3 regions of the Micromonospora sp. WMMD1082 genome follow, and region 3 is predicted to be linked to each of the others. Evidence: riboswitches for the same ligand, from Rfam matches in the RefSeq annotation. Region 3 holds a riboswitch; each other region holds the start of a gene.

Evidence for each region. Region 3 has a riboswitch for cobalamin ahead of O7615_RS25050 (ribonucleoside-diphosphate reductase subunit alpha). Riboswitches for the same ligand answer to the same signal wherever they lie in the genome.
Region 1: it holds a riboswitch for cobalamin, as region 3 does, so the genes downstream of both, O7615_RS17300 (peptidase) here and O7615_RS25050 (ribonucleoside-diphosphate reductase subunit alpha) in region 3, are expected to answer to the same signal.
Region 2: it holds a riboswitch for cobalamin, as region 3 does, so the genes downstream of both, O7615_RS29615 (acyl-CoA thioesterase) here and O7615_RS25050 (ribonucleoside-diphosphate reductase subunit alpha) in region 3, are expected to answer to the same signal.

Annotation. Positions count from the first base shown of each region.
Region 1 covers NZ_JARUBM010000002.1:3,729,874-3,738,958, forward strand. The annotation lists gene O7615_RS17265 (TIGR03773 family transporter-associated surface protein) at 1-1,110, shown strand, start outside; gene O7615_RS17270 (anchored repeat ABC transporter, substrate-binding protein) at 1,149-2,732, shown strand; gene O7615_RS17275 (choice-of-anchor M domain-containing protein) at 2,732-3,724, shown strand; gene O7615_RS17280 (anchored repeat-type ABC transporter ATP-binding subunit) at 3,721-4,464, shown strand; gene O7615_RS17285 (anchored repeat-type ABC transporter permease subunit) at 4,464-5,402, shown strand; partial or broken gene O7615_RS17290 (transposase family protein) at 5,606-6,300, shown strand; gene O7615_RS17295 (hypothetical protein) at 6,308-6,712, opposite strand; cobalamin riboswitch at 7,292-7,427, shown strand; gene O7615_RS17300 (peptidase) at 7,526-8,569, shown strand; gene O7615_RS17305 (hypothetical protein) at 8,606-9,085, shown strand, end outside.
Region 2 covers NZ_JARUBM010000002.1:6,401,557-6,410,641, reverse strand. The annotation lists gene O7615_RS29620 (ABC transporter ATP-binding protein) at 1-859, opposite strand, end outside; cobalamin riboswitch at 1,132-1,281, shown strand; gene O7615_RS29615 (acyl-CoA thioesterase) at 1,420-1,944, shown strand; gene nudC (NAD(+) diphosphatase) at 2,099-3,040, opposite strand; gene O7615_RS29605 (lectin) at 3,342-4,949, opposite strand; gene O7615_RS29600 (condensation domain-containing protein) at 5,081-7,882, opposite strand; gene O7615_RS29595 (non-ribosomal peptide synthetase/MFS transporter) at 8,035-9,085, shown strand, end outside.
Region 3 covers NZ_JARUBM010000002.1:5,446,751-5,450,944, forward strand. The annotation lists gene O7615_RS25045 (histidine phosphatase family protein) at 1-477, shown strand, start outside; cobalamin riboswitch at 544-753, shown strand; gene O7615_RS25050 (ribonucleoside-diphosphate reductase subunit alpha) at 935-3,274, shown strand; gene O7615_RS25055 (ribonucleotide-diphosphate reductase subunit beta) at 3,271-4,194, shown strand, end outside.

The sequences.
Region 1 (9,085 bases), 1.7 Mb from region 3:
GGCCTCGGCGCGGCGACCCCGCTATTCGGCAGCGGTGCCGGCGTGCAGCGGTCGACGCACCTGCCGGCGGGCACGCGTACCGGCGGCGTGGTCTGGGCCTTCGACGCGGCGGGAGAGTACCGGCTCACCCTGACCGGCTCGGCCGCTCTGCGCTCCGGTGCGACGGTACGCGCCGAGGCGTCGTACCGGGTCCGCGTCCCGGCGATCGAGCCGGCGCAGGCGGCGTTGCCCGCTCCGCAGGCGCGGGCGACGCAACCGCACGCCGAGCCAGCCGAGGCATTCGCCGCGCCGAAGCCGGCTGCCGCGCCAAAGGTGGCGGCCGTGCCGAAGGCGGTGAAAACCGCCGCCGGTGCACGCCAGGTAATCGCCGACGGGCACGTCGACATGGGCCCGAACCTGTCCGGGGACAGCTGGACAATCCGGATCAAGGACGACCGGACCAGCCCTCCGGTCTGGCGGGAGACCGCCGACGTGGTCCTGCACGCCAAGGACAAGGCGAAGATCACGGTGCCCGACGGAGCCGACTTCCTCGGCAAGCCGGGCGACACCGTGTGGCTGCTGCCGCAGACCCAGCAGGCGGGTCTGGTCTGGCCGGGCTGGAACACCCAGCACGCGTCCGTCGTGTCGGGCGTCAAGGGCAGCGTCACGTGGACGCTGAAGGGGGTCAACGGGCCCGGCCAGTTCGCCCTGTTCCTGACCGGCTCGTTCGGCAACGCCGACGTGCTGTTCGACTCCGCCAAGCCGTTTCCGCAGAAGCTGGACATCCCACTCAACACCCACACACACGGCAACTGGGCGTTCAGCAAGCCCGGTCTGTACCGTCTCGCAGTGCAGATGAGCGGCACCACCACGGCCGGCAAGGCGGTCACTGACACGAAGACGCTCACGATCGCCGTCGGCGACAGCACCGATCCAAACGCCGGCTTCGGCCCCGGCTCCGACGGTGGTGGCAACGGTGACGACGGTTCAGATCAGGGTGGCGGTGGGCCGCTGCCGCGTACGGGCGCCGGTTGGGTGCTGACGGCCGGACTGCTCGGCGTCGTCCTGGTAGCGGTCGGAGCCGTGCTGTTGCTGCTGGCCCGCCGTCGCGTCGCCCTCGGGAACAGGTGAGGGCGGTGCTTCGGGCGACGTCGCTCATAACGCGGTCCATGCCACCTGCCGACACGTGGATCAAGTCACGGCGGTTGATGCTGCCGCTGTTGGCCGCGTTGCTCGCCGGCGGCGGCTGCCACTCGGAGGTGGCCTTGAGCGCGAACGACGATCGTCTGCAGGTGATCACGACTACCGGGATCCTGCGGGATCTGGCGCGTAACGTCGGCGGCGACCGGGTGACCGTCACCTCAATGGTGCCGGACGGGGCCGACCCGCACAGCTACGAGCCGTCGCTGCGGGACATCCGCGACGTCGTCTACGCCGACGTGGCGTTCAGCAACTACCTGCTCCTCGAGGAGCAGGCCGTCATCAAGGCGCTGGACGCCAACCTACGTGAGGGGGCACCGAACATCTCGCTGGCCGAGGGGGCGGTGAAGTACGCGGCGGAGATCATCCCGCTGGTCGAGGACGTGTCGCTGGACACCATCTGGCTGGGCATGCGGGTGCGCGGCACCGGCGCGACGCTGGGGGCGAACCGGTCCTCGGAGGTGCTCCTCAGCGCGACCGGCGCGGACGGGCCGGGTCGGATGTTCGCGTATCTGACCGAATCGTTTGGCAATCCGTCGTTCTACGTTGACTCCGGCGACGGGTTCGACCCCGCCAACGGCTACCGGGACGACACCGCGACGCTGCCGCCGGACGCACACACTCACATGAGCTGGGCGTTCACCGAGCCGGGCATCTACAAGCTGAAGATGCGGGCGCGGCTGGCCGTCGACCCGCAGACAGCACCCCTTCCCATGGGCGAGCAGACCTTCACCTTCGCCGTCGGGGTGGACCCGTACTCGCTGCCGGGGATGCCGGAGGTGCTCAACGGCGGGCACGCCGACCTCACCGTGGACCTCGACCAGCGGCAGCTCTATCTGTTCGCCGACCCGGAGGGCGGCGGCGATGCCACCCAACGGGTGTACGACCCGGCGCGCACCGTCATCGAGGTGCCGAACAAGGCGCTGCTGGAGGTGCCCGGCGACCGGCGGTTCCGGTTCCTCGGCCGGCCCGGCACCCAGGTCTACCAGCTGCCGCAGGCCGTCCTCGGCAAGCACGTCCACGGCGAGATCGACCCGCATCTGTGGCAGAACGTCCGCAATGCCATCGCCTACGTGCAGCTGATCCGGGACACCCTGATCGGAGTGGACCCCGGGGGCGCGGCCGACTACCGGACGAACGCTTCGGTCTACACCCGGCAGCTGGAGGAGCTTGACACCTATGTCCGGGACACCATCGCGCAGATCCCACCGTCGCGGCGTCACCTGGTCACCACGCACGACGCGTTCGGCTATCTGGGCCAGGCGTACGGGGTGCAGATCTCTGGCTTCGTCACGCCCAATCCGGCCGCCGAGCCCAGCCTGGCCGACCGCCGCCGGCTCACCGAGACGATCCGCAACCTGCGGATTCCCGCCGTGTTCCTGGAGCCGAACCTGGCGGCCCGGTCCGCCACGCTAACCGAGGTTGCCCGGGAGGAGGACCTGCGGGTATGCCCGATCTACGGCGACGCGTTCGACCGCGACGTCACCACCTACGCGGAGATGATGCGGTTCAACGCCGAATCGCTGCGCGACTGCCTGACCACGAACAAGTGATGGAGGAACCAGTGACGGCAGGACGGGCGCGTCGCCGCACCCGCGCGACCACAGTCATCCTGCGAGGCGCGCTCGCGACGCTGCTGGTGCTGGCGACGGCACCAACCCCGGTGCGGGCAGCCCAACCGGCGCCGGACCTCAGCCAGTCGATCGCGGCCGACCAGCCCCTCGCCACCGGCCGGGTGGAGCTGTCCGCCGGACACATCGACATCGGCCCCCGCTACGTTGACGACCGGTGGACGCTGCTGATCCACGACGGCACGCAGGCGCAACCGGTGTGGCGTGACCCCGACGACACACTGCTGCGGGTGTCCGACGCCGCGCAACAGACCGTTCCGGACGACCCCGCGTACGCCTTCCTCGGCATTGAGGCCGGTGAGCAGGCGTACGTGGTCCCGCAGGTCCAGGACCCGGATGTCGTCTGGCTGGGCTGGAACACCCAGGATCCCCGAGTAATGCAGACCATCGACCGGGGCGCCACCCTGACCCTGCTCGGCGTGCGCGGTCCGGGGACGCTCACGACCTACCTTCAGTCGGGCAACTTCGCGCCACCGCAGCCACTCTGGCGGTCCGCCGAATCGACGGCCCAGCCCTTCTGGGTCGAGGTCAACACCCACACCCACGCCAACTGGGTCTTCTCGGCACCGGGTGTCTACCTGGTGGCGGTGCAGGTGTCGGCCGACCTGGTCAATGGCGAAAAGGTCTCGGCGACCCGTACGCTGCGCTTCGCGGTCGGGGATGCCGCCAGCGCCGACGAGGCCTTCGCCGCCACCGCGGACGTCCCCGCACCCGCTAGCCAGGTGCCGCCGAGCGAGGACCCGACCGAAGCCGATGATTGGGCCGGTGGTTCCCAGACGCTCCTGATCACGGCGCTGGCCGGAACGGCCGTCGTGCTCGCCATCGGCCTGGTCGTTCTCCTGCTACACGGACGCGGCGCCAGACGGCGGGCCGAGCGGGAACGCGCGATCGCGTCACCGGAGGGTCAGCGGTGAGAGCACTGGAGATCGACGGTCTGGACGTGGACCTCGGTGGCCGGCCCGTCCTGCGGGACATCCGCCTGCGCCTGGATCGGGGCGAGCTGGTCGGGCTGCTCGGACCCAACGGCGCGGGGAAGACCACCCTGCTGCGCGCGATCCTGGCACTGACCGGCACCCGCGCCGGTCAGGTGCTGGTGGAGGGCAGGTCGACGCGTCCCGGCCGGTCCGACATCGGCTACGTTCCCCAACGCCACGAGTTCACCTGGGATTTCCCGATCTCTGTGGAGCAGGCCGTGATGAGCGGCCGGACCGGCCGGATCGGTCTGCTCCGGCGCCCCGGCGTACCCGACTGGCGGGCCGTCGGCGACGCGCTTGACCGCGTACAGCTCACCAACCTGCGCCGGCGACCGGTCGGTGAGCTGTCCGGTGGACAGCGTCAACGCGTCCTGGTCGCCCGGGCCCTCGCGCTCGCGCCGCGCATCCTGCTGCTCGACGAACCGTTCACCGGACTCGACATGCCCACCCAGGAACTGCTGGGTCAGCTGTTCACCAGCCTGGCCGCCGAGGGGCACGCGGTGCTGATGACCACCCACGACCTCGTCGCCGCGGTGGACACCTGCACCCGTCTGGTCCTGCTCAACGGCCGGATCATCGCCGATGGGCACCCGGCGGACTTGCAGGACGCCGACCTGTGGACGAAGACCTTCGGCGTGAGCGAAACCTCCCCATTGCTGAAACTTGTGAGGGCGACCTGATGTCAATCACCGACTTCCTCACCGACCTGCTCAACCCCGACCTCGCGTTCCTGCCCAAGGCGCTGGCGATCGCGGTCATGTCCAGCATCGTCTGCGGCGTCGTCGGCTGCTACGTCGTCCTCCGAGGGATGGCCTTCATCGGCGACGCCGTGGCCCACGCCGTCTTCCCGGGCATCGCGATCGCCTTCGTCCTGCAGAGCAGCCTGGTCCTCGGCGGCGCCGTCGCCGGCGTCGCCACCGCACTGCTGATCGCGATCTTCGCGCAAAACAGACGCGTCAAGGAAGACTCGATCATCGGCGTCTTCCTGGTCGGCGCCTTCGCCCTCGGCATCGTCATCATCTCGCAGGCCCCCGGCTACGCCGGATCACTGCAACAGTTCCTGTTCGGCTCGATCACCGGCATCCCCGACCGGGACCTCTACGTCGTCGGCGGCACCGGCCTGGTCATCCTCGGGCTGGTGCTTGCGCTACACAAGGAATTCGTCTCCGTCTGCCTGGACCGGGAAATGTCCCGCTCCATGGGGCTGCCGGTCTTCTGGCTCGACATCGCCCTCTACGTCCTGGTCACTCTGGCCGTGGTGATCTCGTTGCAGACTATCGGCAACATCCTCGTCCTCGCGCTGCTGATCACTCCGGCCGCGGCGGCCCGCCTGCTCACCGACCGGCTCGGCGTGATGATGCTGCTCGCCCCGCTGATCGGCGGCACCTCGGCGCTCGTCGGACTTTACCTGTCCTGGAGCTACGACACCCCCGTCGGCGGCACCATCGTCCTGGTCGCCACCGTCATCTTCCTCGCCGCCTGGCTGTGCGCCCCCCGGCACGGCCTGTTGACCAAACGGTGGCGTCGTCCCCATGCGCAGAAACCCGATGATGTCACCCGACCCTCGCCGCTGCCCGACCTCGCTCACCCGCAGGGTTCCTCACCGGCTATGCAGTAGCCGGTCGGGTTCGTCTCGATGTCGGCCGGGGCGGCCCCCGGGTGGACCTGGAGGCGTTTGGCACCGGGCTGGACCGCTTCCACACCGGACTCCCGGATGCCGGAGAACTGCTGGACCGGTGGCTGTCCGGCGCACCGACCGTCGCCGGCAACGAGCGGATCCCCTTCGAGGCGGTGCCGGTGGTGCCGCGCCGTGGGCACGGGCGATCCCGGTGGCGGCGCCTCGACCCGGGCCGGCAGGCGCTGCTCGCTCTGGCGCATCTGCTATCGGCGATACATACACCCGACTCGCGGCCGGCTTCGAGGTCGGCGTCGCCACCGCCTGGCGCTACGTCCAAGAGGTGATAAACCTGCTCAGCGCGGCAGCCGACGACCTGGACACCGCGATGCGACGCATCCGGCTGTTGGCGTACGCGATCCTGGACGGCACGCTGATTCCCATCGACCGGGTCGCCGAGCAGAAGCCCTACTACAGCGGCAAGCACAAACGCCACGGTGTGAACGTGCAGGTCATCGCGGACGCCTCCGGCCGGCTCGTGTGGGCATCACCGGCACTACCCGGCTCGACCCACGACCTGACCGCCGCCCGCCATCACGGCATCCTTGAGGCCCTGACCAGCGCGGACGTGATGACCTTCGCCGACAAGGGCTACCAGGGCGCCCACGGCAGCGTGCGCACGCCGTTCAAGCGGCGCCGCTTCCGGCCGAAGCTGTCACGCCGGCAGAAGGCCGTGAACCGGGCCCACGCGAAGATCCGCGCCCGCGGCGAACGCGCGATCGCCACGCTCAAGACCTGGAAAGTCCTGGTCAGGCTACGCTGCTGCCCACGCCGAGCCACCGCGATCGTCCAAGACATCCTGGTCCTGCACGACGTCGAAACCAATCGCTACCCAGGATGAAAATGGCTCAGTGATCGGCGATCAGCGGGCCGATCGTGGTCCAGGCGACGGGCAACGGGTGCGGGTTGGCGAGCCGGCGACGGCGCAGCTCCGGGCGCCACACCTGCTCCACCGCGGCGGCGAGCCCGTCCAACGCCGCTGGCTCCGCACGCCCGCCACGAGTGTCGGCAGGGCCACCATCAGGCCGTATCGCCCGGACGGTCAGGACGAGCCCGAGGAAGCCGGCCGCGCCCCCGACGACGCCGAAGATCTTGTCAAGCCCGTCCAGCACATCGTTGGAATGCAAGGACCGGGCCAGCCCGTACAGCACCACACCCAGCACGAGAAGCCCGGCACCCCACGCGAGGCGCTTACCTTGGCTAACGACCCGGTTGCCCGTCACCACCACACCGTACTGATCGTGATGAAACATCACTCCAACGATCATCCTTGTGGCATCCGCTTATCGGCGCCGCACACCAAGGACGAGCTGGTCTCAGCCTCAGTTCGTCGCACAGCGTCATTGACGTGGGCCAGTGGCCGGACGCCGGGCCGAACCCGGCGCGGTGGGCACCGGTGTAGCGCCGCCTCAGGTTGGCCGCCGTCACCCGGTCCGGGACGCGCTGCCTGCCGCTGGGCGATCTCGTGCACGTTGCCCACGGTGCGCCGAGCCCGAGGCGGCGCCCACGCTCGCACGCTGGGCTGCATCCCGGGGTTTCAGCGCTCGACGGCGCCGGATCCGAGGAACACGCGGGAGATTGCCTGAAGGGCCGCGAGTTCGTTCGGCGCCCGGGTTCGGCCTGAGTGTCGCGGCCACCAAAAATCGAGGAACCCGAGGATCCAGCCACGCTCGCGGCTCACGGCAGCCGGGGCCGGTCGAGTTCATGACCGGGCCACAGCTTCGGGTTCGGAAAACAGGACGACCTTGGTCGAGGCGACCGGACGTCTGGTTCGCCTTGCATGTTGTACGCGTCCGGTCGCGGATTGACAGCGGCTCTGGAGGCGGACGAGACTGGCGCGACAACTGAACAGCCGCGTGTGCGTGTGGGGGAAGTCCGGTCGAAGTCCGGCGCTGGCCCGCAACGGTGGGCCGCCGGGGGTATCCCTGGTGGCGAGCCCGAATACCTGCCGTGCCCGCGAGTCCTGCTTCTCACCCGTCGTGGCCCACGGGTCGGAGGCCGGCCCGTCGTACCCGTCCGGGTGGGCCGGGTTTCTGACGACCGCCGGGCCGGAAAGGGCGCTTCCGATGGTCGTCCGCCTGAGCCGGTACCGCCTGCTCGCCCTGTTCTGCGGTGTGCTCACCGCTCTCACTCTCACCACCCCGGCGATCGCCGCACCCGTTCAGGTCGGTGCGGTTCGGTCGGACGCGGCTGCTGGCTGGTTGGCTCGCCAGTTGGTCGACGGGGAACGTTTCGAGGCCGTCTTCGACGGCGTCGCGTATCCGGACCAGGGGCTGACTCTCGACGCGGTTCTCGCGTTCGCCGCTGCCGGTGTCGCCGACGACTTCGGGGCGCGGGCTCTGGCCTGGGTCAGCCGACCGGAGGTCCGGGACGGGTATGTCGGCGACAGCGCCCCGGAGGCGTACGCGGGTGCGACCGCCAAGCTGGCCCTCGCCGTGGCGGTACGCGGTGGCGACCCGACCGACGTCGGCGGTGTGGATCTCGTCGCCCGGTTGCTGTCGCTGCAGACGCCCAGCGGCCGGTTCACTGACCGGTCAGCGTGGGGCGACTTCAGCAACGCGTTCAGCCAGTCGTTCGCGCTCCTCGCGCTGGACCGCACCGCCCAGGGCGTACCGGCGGTCGCCGCCGGGTGGCTGGCCGGTACCCGGTGCCCGGACGGCGGCTATCCGCTGCTGCCGGCGCAGCCGGTCTGCGTCTCCGATGTGGACGCCACCGCCGTCGTGGTGCAGGCGTTGCGGGCCGCGGGCCGGTGGGCCGACGCCGCCGCGGGCCTGCGCTGGCTGGTGTCCGTGCAGCACGTCGACGGCGGGTTCGCCAACGCCGGCGGGATCGCGAACGCCAACAGCACCGGGCTGGCGGCACAGGCGCTGCGCGACGGCGGTAGGCCACTGGCCTGGTTGCGGGCCCGCGTCTTCCTGGCCGGTCTGCAGGTCGGTTGCGCCGCGCCGGTGGCCGACCGGGGCGCGGTCGACTTCGACGGCGGCGCCTTCGACCCGGACACCGCCACCCGCGCCACCGCCCAGGCCGTCCTCGGCCTGACCGGCACCGGATACGCCCGGCTTTCCGCCGCCACCGCGACTCCCGGCGCGCCCATCCTGCCCTGCCGCTGACCACCCGAAAGAATCCGTCCCACCGAAGGAGTGTCCATGTCCCGTGTCCAGCATCCCGTCCGCCGGTGGCTCGCCGGCCTGGTGGCGGCCGCCGTCGTCGCCGTAGGGCTGATCGCTGTCGAGCCGTCTCCCCGGGCTGCGCAGGCTGCCGCGTGCCCCGGTACCTCCGGGGTCACCGTGGTGGTCGACTACGGCCCGCTCGGCGGGGGTGTCCAGGTGGCGTGTGCTCCCGGTGACCCGGCGACCGGGCTGGCTGCCCTGCAGGGTGCCGGCTTCGCGGTGACCGGTACGCAACGGTGGGGGTTGGCCTTCATCTGCCGGATCAACGGACAGCCGACCGCCGCGACGGAACCCTGCATCAACACGCCACCGGCCAGCGCGTACTGGTCGTACTGGCACGCCTCCGGCAGCGGTGCCGCGTGGACGTACAGCACGTTGGGGGCGACCAGCTACAACCCGGCGCCGGGTACGGTCGAGGGCTGGTCCTTCGGCGCTGGCGCGGCACCCAGCATCACC
Region 2 (9,085 bases), 960 kb from region 3:
CGGTGATGAACGTGGCCAGCCCGACGATCGTGATGAGCTGCCCGACCGTGATCCGCCCCTGCAGGGCGTACCAGCCCGCCAGGGCGGCCACCACCGTGATCAGCAGGCCGGTGGTGAACGTCGAGGCGCCGACGAACGTGGCACCGGCCTTGACCGTGCCGACGCTGGCGCGCAGCGACGTGCGGCTGGCCGTACGGTAACGGCGGGCGGCCTCGGTCACGCCACCGAAGCCGCGCAGCGGTCGGAGCCCGCGCAGGAGATCCGACGCCGTGGCGGCGGCCCGACCGATGGCCTGCTGCTGCGCCGACGTGTGCCGCCCCACGAGCGGTCCGAGCGCGTTGAGCCCGAGCACCAGGATCGGTACGCCCACCACCAGCCCGAGTCCGAGTGACCAGTCGATGCGCAGCAGCACGATCGTCGACACCGTCAGGCCGAGCAGCGCGCTCACGCCCCGGCTGCCCAGTTCGAGCAACTCGGCGGCGGACTGGGTGTCGGAGGTCGCGATCGAGAGCAGTTCACCGCTCTGGCGTCTGGTCCGGATGCCCCGCCCGCCGACGACGCGCCGGACCACCCGCATCCGCAACGCGTGCGACTCCTCCACCATCGCCTTGGAGAGGAACCAGAAGCCCGACCGCCACCCCATGGTGAGGGCGGTGAACAGCGCGAAGATGCCCAGCACGGACCAGACCATCGCCGAGGTCGACCCCGTCCCCACGGCCTGGTCGATGACCAGGCCGATCGCCACCGGGACGAGTGCCTCGCACACCTGGTGCAGGGACCAGAAGGTGGCACACAGGGCGGTGTCCCGGCGCTGGCGCCAGAACATCCCGCCGATCAGCCGCGCCGTGCTCGGTGCCATCCCCGCCTCACTCCCCCGACAAGTTAGGGCAGGCTAACCCGCGATCACGGCCTGGCGCCATTTCCGGCCGGCCATCACGACGAGCGGACGGCCACCGATTCCCGCACGGCCACCGCTACGACCGGCAGTGCAGACCGTACGGCCGGCCCGGCGGGGAGCGGACCGTCGGGCGAGCAACCTCACACCGGCGGTGGTGAGTGCCCGGGTCCATCCCGGCGGCGGATATCGTGGCTGCGGCGCTGGTTCGCCCGGCCACCCCGGTCGGGCGTCGCAAGAGGGAACCCGGTGGAAGTCCGGGACTGCCCCGCAGCGGTGAGTGGGAACGACCGCCGTCATCGGCACTGGACCCGGGTGGGTCCGGGAAGCGACGGCCAGTAGGAGGACCGGGCGACGCCCGGCGACGCCCGCGAGTCCGAAGACCTGCCCGCGCCGCGCACACGAGGTGTGTGCGCTGCCGTCGGCCTCGCGGGTGGGTCGGGCGGGTGACTCGCCGTACGCCAGTCGTCGGCGGTCCTCGACGTGCGCGCCCTCGATGCCGGTGGCCTGCTTCCCGAGGACGGATGACCAGAGTGCCCGAGACCATCGCGATCGACGGTCGCCCACCGTCGGCGTCGCACCTGACCCTGTCGCAGATCATGGACCAGCACCACACCAACCTCATGGGTACGGTCCACGGCGGCCGGATCCTCAACCTGATCGACTCGGTCGCCGGGGTGGTGGCCGCCCGACACTCGGACGGGCCGGCGGTGACCGCGGCCATCGACGAGACGGCGTTCCTGCGGGCCGTGCGGGTCGGCGACGTGGTGCACGTGGACGCCCGGATCACCTGGGCCGGCCGCAGCTCGATGGAGGTGGCGGTGCGGGTCACCGCCGACCGGTGGGACCGCGCCGTACCGCCCACCGACGTGGCCACCGCGCACCTGGTGATGGTGGCCGTGGACGACGCCGGCCACCCGCGCCCGGTGCCGCCGCTGCTGCCGGAGACCGACGGCGACCGGCGTCGCTACCGGGAGGCCGAGATCCGTCGCGAGCACCGGTTGGCCCTGCGCCACGCCCTGCTCGACGCGCCGGCCGACATCCCCTGACCGCGCCCGCCGATCGCGCCCGCTGACCGCGCTCCGCCGATCGCGCCTGCTGACCGCGCCTGCTGACCGCGCCCCGCCGACCTCGCTCCGCTGGCCTGGCCGTCGGTGCCGCCCACCCGGGGGCGTGGCGGCCGTGGCCGGGCCGGCCGACGGGTCAGACCGGCCGGGGCTGGCGATCGTGCCCATCGAGGCCGGCCCAGGAGCGCAGCAGCCGACCGCCGATGGAGTCGACCGGACCCGAGCCGGGCCCGTCGACGACGCGTTCGACGATCTCGGCGCGGCTGAACCACCGCGCCGCCAGTAGCTCCGTGCCGTCCACGGTGATGCTCTCGTCGACGGCCTGGGCGACGAAGCCGACCATGAGGCCGGCCGGGAAGGGCCAGCCCTGTGAGCCACGGTAGGTCACCGTGCCGATCGCGACCCCGGCCTCCTCGGCGACCTCGCGGCGCACGGCACCCTCCAGGCTCTCCCCGATCTCGACGAACCCGGCCAGCAGGGAGAAGTTGTCCGGGCCGGCGCCGTGATGGCGGGCGAGCAGGCAGCGTGGTCGGGGACCGGGGCCTTCCACCAGCACGATGACGGCGGGCTCGATCCGGGGAAACAGTTGCCGGCCGCACTCCGGGCCCTGGCACACCCGCAGGTGACCGGCGTGCGCGCTGGCGGTCGCCGCGCCGCAGGTGCCGCAGTATCCGGTGTGCCGGTTCCAGTAGAGCATTCCGCGCGCGTACGCCAGGGTGGCGGCGAGCGGGCCGGGCAGCGTGGCGGCCAGGCTGCGCAGGTCGGCGCTGGCGTGCGCGGCACCGAGCCGGAGCGCGTCGGCCTCCTCGGCCGCGCTCAGGTCGGCGGCGAAGGTCGCCGTGGTGCCGTCGAGGCCCAGCAGGGCGGTCTGGCCGGCCGCCGCCGCCAGGGCGCGGCCCGCCGCTCCGGTGCGGGTGACCGGGTGGCCGTCGGCGGTCAGCAGGAGCCGGTCGCGCCACAGTGGCAGCACCTGGCTGTCGTCGCGCCGGAGCTGATCGGCGACCCAGTCCGGATCGGCGCGCAGGACCGCGGCCCGATCGTGCGGTGTCGCCGTGTACGCCAGCGCGTCGAACGTCATGCCTCGATCGTGCCCCCATGCGGTCGGTGCCCGCGGTCAGCGGTGCGCGTCCATCCACGCCGGTCACCCGAGGTACGTAGTTCGCTGAACCAGTCGGCCCGTGGTACCCGGGAGTCGCGTTAAGCGGCGGATGTTCTCCGCCCGTCATGGACCCCCGAACGGGTAATCCGGTCCGGCTACGGCATCCGGTCCAGATCTTGGACAGTTTCCGTTTGCGCTGAACGGAAACTGTCCAAGATCTCGTCGCGTATTCCGGGCAGGGCGGTCGCCGACGGTACGACGGCGACCGTCCCGGCGTACGTCAGGAGAGGTTGTCCCCGTGGGTCAGGGTCTCCCAGGCGACGAAGAGGTTGTTGGTGCCGGCCGGGCGCTGCTGGAGCGTGAGCGTCCGGGTGTTCGTCATCGAGTTGCCCAGGCGGTTGGCCATGGCGTTGTAGCCGACCTCGGTGATCGGGCCGAGCCCCCGGGTGAGGCTGCCGCCGCACAGCCAGGCCGGCGCCGGCTCGCCGAGCTGGTACGTCGAGTGGAAGCCGAGGGCGTGCCGCAGCCGCTCGCCCACCTGCGGGTACAGGTCCCGGCCCTGGATCCGGGAGGTCTCCGCGACGTGCGAGATGGCGGAGATCCCGTACCCGGTGTGGGTGAAGTCGCGGCAGGTCTCCTGCGCGAGGCCGGCGACGAAGGTGGACTGGCCGTGCCAGTAGTTGACGATCTGGGCGCGGGTGCTCAGCCCGCTGCCCGGCACCGTGTGTGGCAGGTCGCCGTCGCTGGGCAGGTAGATGAAGGCGCGGGCCCGGTTGAGGAAGCGGGTCACCGCCGCGTCGTAGGCGGCCCGGTCCTCCAGGAAGACGGCGATGCCGACGGTGGCCTCCATCATGGTGAGTTCCCAGTTGCCGTTGCTGTTGGAGCCGTTACGCACCACCGGCAGGTAGACGGTGCGCAGCATGGTGGCGAACCGGGTGGCGTTGGGCCAGCTGCCGTACGTGTAGCGGATGATCTCGGCGGCGCGGGGCCAGACCGATCCCGCCCACCCGGTCTGCAACGGCGCGTTGCTGCCGGTGTGCGAGGTGATCGTCGCCGACCAGGCGTCCATGATCTGGATCGACTTCTGCGCGTACCGCGAGTCCCCGGTGACGTACCAGGCCAGCGCGTGGGTGTACGCGGCGATCGCATCCTCCCGCTCGTCCGTGCAGCCGTTGTTGGGATTGGAGTACGAGCCGCACTCGACGACCGCGCGGGCGGCCGGGTTCCGGGTCAGGGAGGCGTACCGGCTGTTCATCATCTGGTTGAAGGCCGACGTCCAGGGCTGCGCGCCGGCCTGCACCCGAGAACGGACGAAGTCGAGCTGGCCGCGGCTGACGTGGACGCCGGGGTGGACGAAGCCCGTCGACGGGGGAGGGGTGCCGCCGCTGGGCAGCACCCACGTCTGGTTGGCGCTCCCGGTGCAGGTCCAGATCTGCAACGGGGTGCCGTCGGCGGAACTCTGCCCGGTCGCGTCGAGACACTTGCCCGAGTTCGGGTTGACCAGCTGCCCGCCGCTGGCCGACCAGCGCTGTGCCCCGGTGCCGTTGCAGTCGTAGATCTGCACCCGGGCGCCGTTGGCCGTGCTCGCGGCGGCGACGTCGAGGCACTTGCCGAGCGACCGGATCGTGCCGTCGTCGGCGATTGTCCACTGCTGTGCGGTGGTGCCGTTGCACGCGTACAGCTGCACCTGGGTGCCGTTGGCGGAGTTCGCCCCGGCCACGTCGACGCACTTGCCGCCGAGCCCGGTGATCGCGCCCACGGCCGCCGCGGCGGCCGGCCCGACACCGACGGTCAGGCTCGCCGGTACGCCGAGCAGGGCCGCCACGAGCGTGGCGGTCAGCCGGGTGCGGGCCCGGTGTGGACGATGCCGGTCCAGTCGTCGCGCCATGTCCTGGTCCTCTCTGCCGCGCAGCGGGTCGTGGTCCGCCGCCGCGCGGGCAGGCCGTCACCGGTGGCGCGACCGGCGCGGGCGGACCCAACTGTAAAGTCTGTTAATTATTGCACCCCCATGAACACATATCAATGAACTGCCTCGGTCAGGAGGGTCTCGATGGTGCGGAGGAAGGGGGCGAAGCGCTCCGCGGGGAAGTACCGGGTGTTGGCCGTGACGACCAGCTCGACCGCGCCCGGTGCGTCGAGCACCTGGACCCGGCAGCGCCACGGGAACTGCGCCAGCTCCGGCAGCCAGCGGAACTCGCTGCGGGACACCAGCGCACGCAGGGCCGCCTCGTCCAGGTCGGGCACCTCCGCGTCGGCGTCCCGGGACAGTCGGGCGTCGTTGAGATAGCAGAATCCGGCCAGGAAGCTGCGGTGGTCGTGGCCCAGCTCGGTGACGGTGCGCTCCCACTCGGCCGGGTCGTAGTAGGCGTGCCGGTAGGCGTCCAGGGCGGCACTGCGCGCCCGGGAGAGCAACTCGACGAAGCCGGGGCGGTCGGCCAGGTCGAGCCGGCAGAGTCCGATCTGGTTGAGGGTGCCGACCGCCGTGTCGTGCCCGGGTAGGAAGCGGTTGTTCGCCATCACCACGATCCCGCAGGCATCCTGCGCACCGTCCCCGGCCAGCGCGGCGGCGGTCGCCGCGAGCAGGACGCTGGCGGTGCTGACCCGGTGCCGGGTCGCCACCAGCTGCGCGGCGTGGTGCACCGCCGCGGAGACTAGCGCACCGCGCCGGTGGCGGGCGTCCGCCGCCGGCGCCACCGCCTCGGACAGGCTCGGCGTCAGGCCCGAGAGTTGCCGGACCCAGTACCGCACCGCCCGCCGCGAGCGGGCCAGTTCGGCGTGGCGTTCCCGCTCGGCGAGATCCAGCGTCTGCAGGCCCGCCGGGGTGTCCAGGGACTTGTGTGTCAGCAGCCTCCGCAGGTCGCGCAGGACGATCTGCGCGGCGTGGACGTCCACTGCCGAGTGGCTGAACACCACCACGACCTGCCGTACCCGGTTGTCGACGGTGACCAGCGCGACCCGCAGCGGCCACTCGGCCACGTGGTCGAAGCGGGGCTCGTGCAGCCGCCCGGTCAGCTCCGCCGCGGCGGCCCGGCCGTCGGGGTCGTCCGCCGGTCGCGGTACGGCGTGCACGAGGACCGGCAGCCGCCCGGCCGCCGTCGTCTCCTGGTGCAGCTCGTCGCCGCGACGCCGGAACCGGGTGCGCAGCGACTCGTGGCGGGCGAGCAGCGCGCCGACCGCCCGCACCGCCTCCGGCACGGCCACCGCCACCGCCGCGGGGACGGTCAGGGTGCGGGGGAGGCTCAGGGCGCGGTACGCGGCGGGCGCCTCGAACTCGTCGACGCTGCGCCACATCGCCCGCTGGCCCCAGGTGAGCGGCGCGCTCGCGTCCCGCCCGCCCGCGAACCGCGCGTACGCCACCTCCTCGGTCTCCGCCCCGACGCTGCGGGTGGGCGCGGTGTCGATGGGCACGGTGCCGGTGGGCGTGCCGCCGACGGGTGCGCCGCCGGTCGACGACCAGGGCCACGGTACGTCGGCGAAGGCGGCCCGGACCAGCAGTTCCTCCAGCCCGCGCAGGAGCGGCTCGACGGAGTCCATGGCACGGTGGCGGGTGTCCACGGTGAGCGTGATGCCCACCCCGCCGGGCTCGTCGACCACGTGGGCCAGCAGGTGCCAGGACGCCTGGTGCAACCCCGCCGTCCAGGAGAAGGTGCTGCGGTCCATAGCGGCACGCAGCTCGGCCGGGGTGGCCTCGGGCACCGCGCCGACGCCCCCGACGGGCAGCCGGACGTCGTTGAAGTAGTGGTGCGGCAGGAACGCCGTGTCGTAGTCGACGCCCCGTTCCTCGAACGCCCGGCGCAGCGCGGGCGGATCGTAGTACGCGTGCCGCAGGCCGTCGAGGGAGGCCGCCCAGACGCGGGACAGCAACTCGGTGAAGTCGGGACGGCCGGCCAGGTCCACCACGCAGAAGCCGATCTGACCCAGGTTGGCGACCGCGTTCGCGTACTCGGCGCGGAACCGGTTGTGCGCCATCGGGAACAGGCCGGAGACGTCCTGTCCGCCATCGCGGACGGCCAGTGCCTGGAAGCCGGTCAGCAGGACCGCCGAGACGCTGACCCGGTGTCGGGCGGCGATCATCCGGGCGGCCGTGTCGACGGCGGAGGAGACCAGCACACCCCGGCGCAGCGGCGGGTCGAGGCCCGGCCCGGTCGGTGTCAGGGGTGACCGGGGGAGCCGCGGGAACTCCCGCAGCCAGTGTCCGATCGCCCGCTCCGAGCGACGCCGGTCGACGCCGTGCTGCCGCCGGGCGACGTCCGCCGACTGCGGACCGGGCGGAGTGGACAGGCCGCCGCGCAGCAGGAGCAGCCGTAGATCCCGCAGCACCAGCTCGGCGGCGTGCGCGTCCACGGTGGTGTGGCTGAACACCACCACGACCTGCCGTACCCGGTCGTCGACGGTCACCAGCGCGACCCGCAGCGGCCACTCGGCGGTGTGGTCGAACGCCACGTCGCCGAGCCGGCCCGCGGCCTCCCGGGCGGCCTCGGCGCCGTCGCCGACCCCGGCGCGCAGCAGCAGCGGCAGCACCCCGGCCGCGACGGTCTCCTGGTGCGGTTCGCCGTCGACCACGCGCAGCCGGGTGCGCAGCGCGGAGTGCCGGCCGACCAGGGCACCCACCGCCCGGACCGCGCCGGCCACGTCCACACCGGCCCGCACGGACACCGCGATGGTACGCCGCAGGTTGAGGAACCGGTGGTTGGAGCCGAACCGGGTGATCGACCGCCACAGCACCTGCTGTGCCCAGGTCAGCGGCGCGGTTCCGGCACCCGCGCCGGAGAACTCGGCACGGGTCAGCGTCTCGGCGGTCCACTCTGCAGGAACCACCACGTCGGCGAATCGCATTCCCGACGGTACGACGGGCCGTTCCGGCATCGGATCAATCGATCGAGTCTTACACAGGGGACCATTCAGCCGATCCACCCTGTTGCATGCACCATGCAAACTACTGACTCCCGTCCGTCATCGGAGTGAGGCGCTGCGTGACCAACGTTGACGTACCGGCGCGGAGTGCGACCATCTCGCCGAATGCCACCATCCCGGCCAGACCCCCTCGACTGTCCTTCGGGCAGGAGCGGATCTGGTTCACCGAACAGCTGACCCCCGGCACCGCCGCGTACGTCATCTACGCGACCGTGCGGTTGCGCGGTCCGCTGCAGGTGGACCTGCTGCGCGCCGCCGTCGACGCCACCGCCGCCCGCCACGACAGCCTGCGCACGCGGTTCACCGAGAACGCCGACGGGGAGCCCGTCGGGCAGGTGCTGGCGCGGGTGCGGGTGCCGGTCACCGTCACCGCCGCACCGTCCGAGGCCGACGCCCGTGACCTGGTGGCCGCCTCGGTCCGTACGCCGTTCGACCTCGGTGCCGCGCCCCTGCTGCGGGTGCTCGTCGTCCGCCTCGACAACAGGGCGACTGGCGACGGGCTTACCGGCGACGGGGCCACCGGTGACGGCGGCGGCGAGGAGCACCTGGTGCACGTCGCGATGCACCACATCGTCAGCGACGGCTGGTCGCTTGACCTGCTCCTGCGCGAGATCGCCGCCACCTACGGCGCGCTACGCGACGGCGGCCCACCGCCCGGCGCGCCGCCGATCAGCTACGTCGACTACGCGGCCTGGCAGCGCGACCGGCTCGACGGGCCGGCCACCGGCGACGGGTTCGCCTACTGGACGAAGGCGCTGGCCGGCGTGCCCCCGCTGGAGCTACCCACCGACCGACCCCGCCCCGCCGTGCAGTCGTACGCCGGCGGAACGTGCCGCTTCGCCATCGACGCCGATCTCACCGACGCGCTGCGCCGGCTGAGTCGCGCCCATCGCGCCACCCTCTACATGACCCTGCTCGCCGGCCTGCAGGCGGTGCTGTTCCGCTACAGCGGCCAGCGGGACTTCGCCATCGGTTCCCCGGTGGCCGGCCGGGTCGTGCCCGAGCTGGAGGAGCTCGTCGGCCTCTTCGTGAACACCCTCGCCCTGCGCGCCGACCTCTCCCCGGTCGCGGCGACCCCGGACACGCCGGCCGCCGAGCCCAGCTTCGCCG
Region 3 (4,194 bases):
CCCCGGGCCGACGAGGTCCGCTGCGGGCCGGCGCGGCGCTGCGTGCAGACCGCCGCCGCGCTCGGGCTCGCGCCGACCGTCGACGACGGGTTGCGCGACGCCGATCTCGGCCGCTGGGCCGGTCGTACGCTCGACGACCTGGTGGCCGAGCGGCCGGCCGAGGTCGAGTCGTGGCTGACCGAGGCGCGGGCGGCCCCGCACGGCGGCGAATCGCTGCACGACCTGCTCGACCGGACCGGCCACTGGCTGCGTGCCGTGCCCGGCACCGTACGCACGCTCGTCGCGGTCACCCATCCGATGGTGATCCGTGCCCTGGTGGTGAACGCGATCGGCGCCGGGCCGGCATCGTTCTGGCGGATCGACATCGCGCCGCTGACCGCGACCGTGCTCCGCGGCGACCCCGGGCGCTGGACGCTGCGGACGACGGCGGGCCGGCTGGACCACGCGGGGCGTCCAGGGCGACGACGCGCGCCGTGAGCGACCCGGCGCTGTGACTCGCCCGACACACCATCTGGTGTTGCCAACTTTCTGCTGTGCCCATATATGGTGTTAGCCGCAGCTGGTTCGACCGTCAATCCACGGTGGTCGAGGCAACAGGGAACCCGGTGGAAGTCCGGGACTGCCCCGCAGCGGTGAGTGGGAACGACCGCCGTCACACAAGCACTGGGCCCGCCGGGTCTGGGAAGCGACGGCCAGTAGACGCGAGCACGACGCCCACGAGTCCGAAGACCTGCCAGTGCGCCGCACGCGTCGCGTGCGGCGGTCGAAGGCCGCGCGGGACGGCCGACGCCACCAGCTGGTCAGCCGGGCAAGCCTGCCGTCGGGTGACCGGCGGCGTCCTCCCTGCGCGCCCTCGACCTTGGGGACGGGCGTGAGGAGGGGGACCGTGACGGTGACCCAGGAGCAGGCGGGGCCGGAGCTACGCCGGCACGTGATGCAGGTCCGCAAGCGGAACGGCGCCACCGAGCCGGTGGACGTCAACAAGATCGTCAAGGCGGTGGAGCGCTGGGTCGCCGACCTGGACGAGATCGATCCGCTGCGGGTGGCGACGAAGACGATCAGCGGCCTGTACGACGGCGCCACCACCGCCGAGCTGGACAAGCTGTCGATCCAGACGGCGGCGGAGCTGATCGGCGAGGAGCCGCAGTACTCGAAGCTGGCCGCCCGACTGCTGGCCGCGTACGTGGACAAGGAGGTGCGCGGGCAGCAGGTGGCGAGCTTCAGCCAGTCGATCCGGTACGCGCACGGCCTGGGGCTGATCGGCGACGGCACCGCGGAGTTCGTGGCCCGCAACGCGCGCAAGCTGGACGACGCCATCGACCCGGATGGTGACCTGCGGTTCGAGTACTTCGGCCTGCGTACGGTCGCGGACCGGTACCTGCTGCGGCATCCGGAGACCCGGCTGGTGGTGGAGACCCCGCAGTACTGGCTGCTGCGGGTCGCCTGCGGGCTCTCCGAGTCGCCGGGCGAGGCGATCGACTTCTACCGGCTGATGTCGAGCCTGGCCTACCTGCCGAGTTCACCGACGCTGTTCAACTCCGGTACCCGGCACACCCAGATGTCGTCGTGTTTCCTGGTCGACTCGCCGCGCGACGAACTGGACTCGATCTACGAGCGCTATCACCAGGTCGCGAAGCTGTCGAAGTTCTCCGGCGGCATCGGCATCTCCTGGTCGCGGGTGCGGGGTCGTGGCGCGTTGATCCGGGGGACCAACGGCCGGTCGAACGGCATCGTGCCGTTTCTCAAGACGCTCGACGCCGGGGTGGCGGCGGTCAACCAGGGCGGCCGTCGCAAGGGCGCGGCCTGCGTGTACCTGGAGCCGTGGCATCCGGACATCGAGGAGTTCCTGGAGCTGCGGGACAACACCGGCGAGGAGTCCCGGCGTACGCACAACCTGAACCTGGCCAACTGGATCCCGGACGAGTTCATGCGGCGGGTCGAGGCGGACGGCGACTGGTCGCTGATCGACCCCTCCGAGGCGCCGGAGCTGCCCGACCTGTTCGGCGAGGCGTTCGACGAGGCGTACCGGGCGGCGGAGAAGAAGGCGGTCCGGACCGTCAAGGCCCGCGAGCTGTACGGGCGGATGATGCGCACCCTCGCGCAGACCGGCAACGGGTGGATGACGTTCAAGGACGCCTCGAACCGGCTGTCCAACCAGACCGGCGGGCCGGGCAACACCATCCATCTGTCCAATCTGTGCACCGAGATCCTGGAGGTCAACGACGACGCCGAGACCGCGGTCTGCAACCTGGGGTCGGTCAACCTGGGCGCGCACGTCACCGCCGACGGGGTCGACTGGGAGCGGCTGCGCGCGACCGTCCGCACGGCGGTGGTCTTCCTCGACCGGGTGATCGACATCAACTACTACCCGGCCGAGCAGGCCGCCGCGTCGAACCCCCGCTGGCGCCCCGTCGGGCTCGGGCTGATGGGTCTGCAGGACGCGTTCTTCACGCTGCGGCTGCCGTTCGACTCCGCGCAGGCCCGGGAGCTGTCGACCCGGGTGCAGGAGGAGGTCTTCCTGACCGCGCTGGAGACGTCGGCCGGGCTCGCCGAGCGGTTCGGCCCGCATCCGGCGTACGCCGAGACCCGGGCGGCCCGGGGCGAGTTGCACCCCGACCTCTGGGGCGCCGACGTCACCCAGGTGCCGCGGTGGGCCGCGCTGCGCGAGACGATCGCCGCACACGGCCTGCGGAACTCGCTGCTGGTGGCGATCGCGCCGACCGCGACGATCGCCTCGATCGCCGGCTGCTACGAGTGCATCGAACCGCAGGTGTCCAACCTGTTCAAGCGGGAGACGATGTCCGGGGAGTTCCTCCAGATCAACACCTATCTGGTCCGCGAGCTGAAGGCGCGCGGGCTCTGGACGGCACCCATCCGCGAGCAGATCAAACGCGCCGAAGGGTCGGTACAGGCCATCGCCGAGCTGCCGACGGACGTGCGGGAGCTGTTCCGTACCGCGTGGGAGTTGCCGCAGCGGGCCCTGATCGACCTGGCGGCGGCCCGCGCGCCGTACATCGACCAGTCGCAGTCGCTGAACCTGTTCATGAGCGCGCCGACCATCGGCAAGCTCTCCTCGATGTACCTGTACGCCTGGAAGTCCGGGCTGAAGACCACCTACTACCTGCGTTCGCGCCCGGCGACGCGGATCCAGCAGGCCACCGTCGCCGTCACGCCGACCGCCACCCGGGCGGTCACACCGCTCGTCACGGTGACCGACGACGAGGCGCTGGCCTGCTCCCTGGAAAACCCCGAAAGCTGCGAGGCATGCCAATGACCACCGTTTCCGAACCCAGCACCAGCACCAGCAGCGCCGGCTCGCGGCACCTGCTGCTCGACCCGGGCATGGACCTGACCCTGCGGCCGATGCGCTACCCGCACTTCTTCGACCGGTTCCGGGACGCGATCAAGAACACCTGGACCGTCGAGGAGGTCGACCTGCACTCCGACCTCGCCGACCTGGCCAAGCTGTCCCCGGCGGAGCGGCACCTGGTCAGCCGGCTGGTGGCGTTCTTCGCCACCGGCGACACCATCGTCGCCAACAACCTGGTGCTCAACCTCTACCAGCACGTCAACAGCCCCGAGGGTCGGCTCTACCTGTCCCGCCAGCTGTTCGAGGAGGCGGTGCACGTCCAGTTCTACCTCAACCTGCTGGACACCTACGTGCCCGACGAGCAGGAGCGGTACGAGGCGTTCGCCGCGGTGGAGAACATCCCGTCGATCCGCCGCAAGGCCGAGTTCTGCTTCCGCTGGATCGACTCGATCTTCGAGCTGCGGGAGCTGAGGACGCGGGACGACCGGCGGGCGTTCCTGCTGAACCTGATCTGCTTCGCGGCCTGCATTGAGGGCTTGTTCTTCTACGGCGCGTTCGCCTACGTCTACTTCCTGCGGTCCCGGGGGGTGCTGCACGGTCTCGCCTCCGGCACCAACTGGGTGTTCCGCGACGAGTCGATGCACATGGCCTTCGCCTTCGACGTGGTCGACACCGTGCGCCGGGAGGAGCCGGACCTGTTCGACGACGACCTCGCCGGCCAGGTACGCGAGATGCTCGCCGAGGCGGTCGAGTGCGAGGTGCAGTTCGCCGAGGACCTGCTCGAACAGGGCGTGTCCGGGCTCTCCCTGACCGACATGCGCGAGTACCTCCAGCACGTGGCCGACCGCCGGCTCGCGCAGCTCGACATCGCACCGCTGTACGGG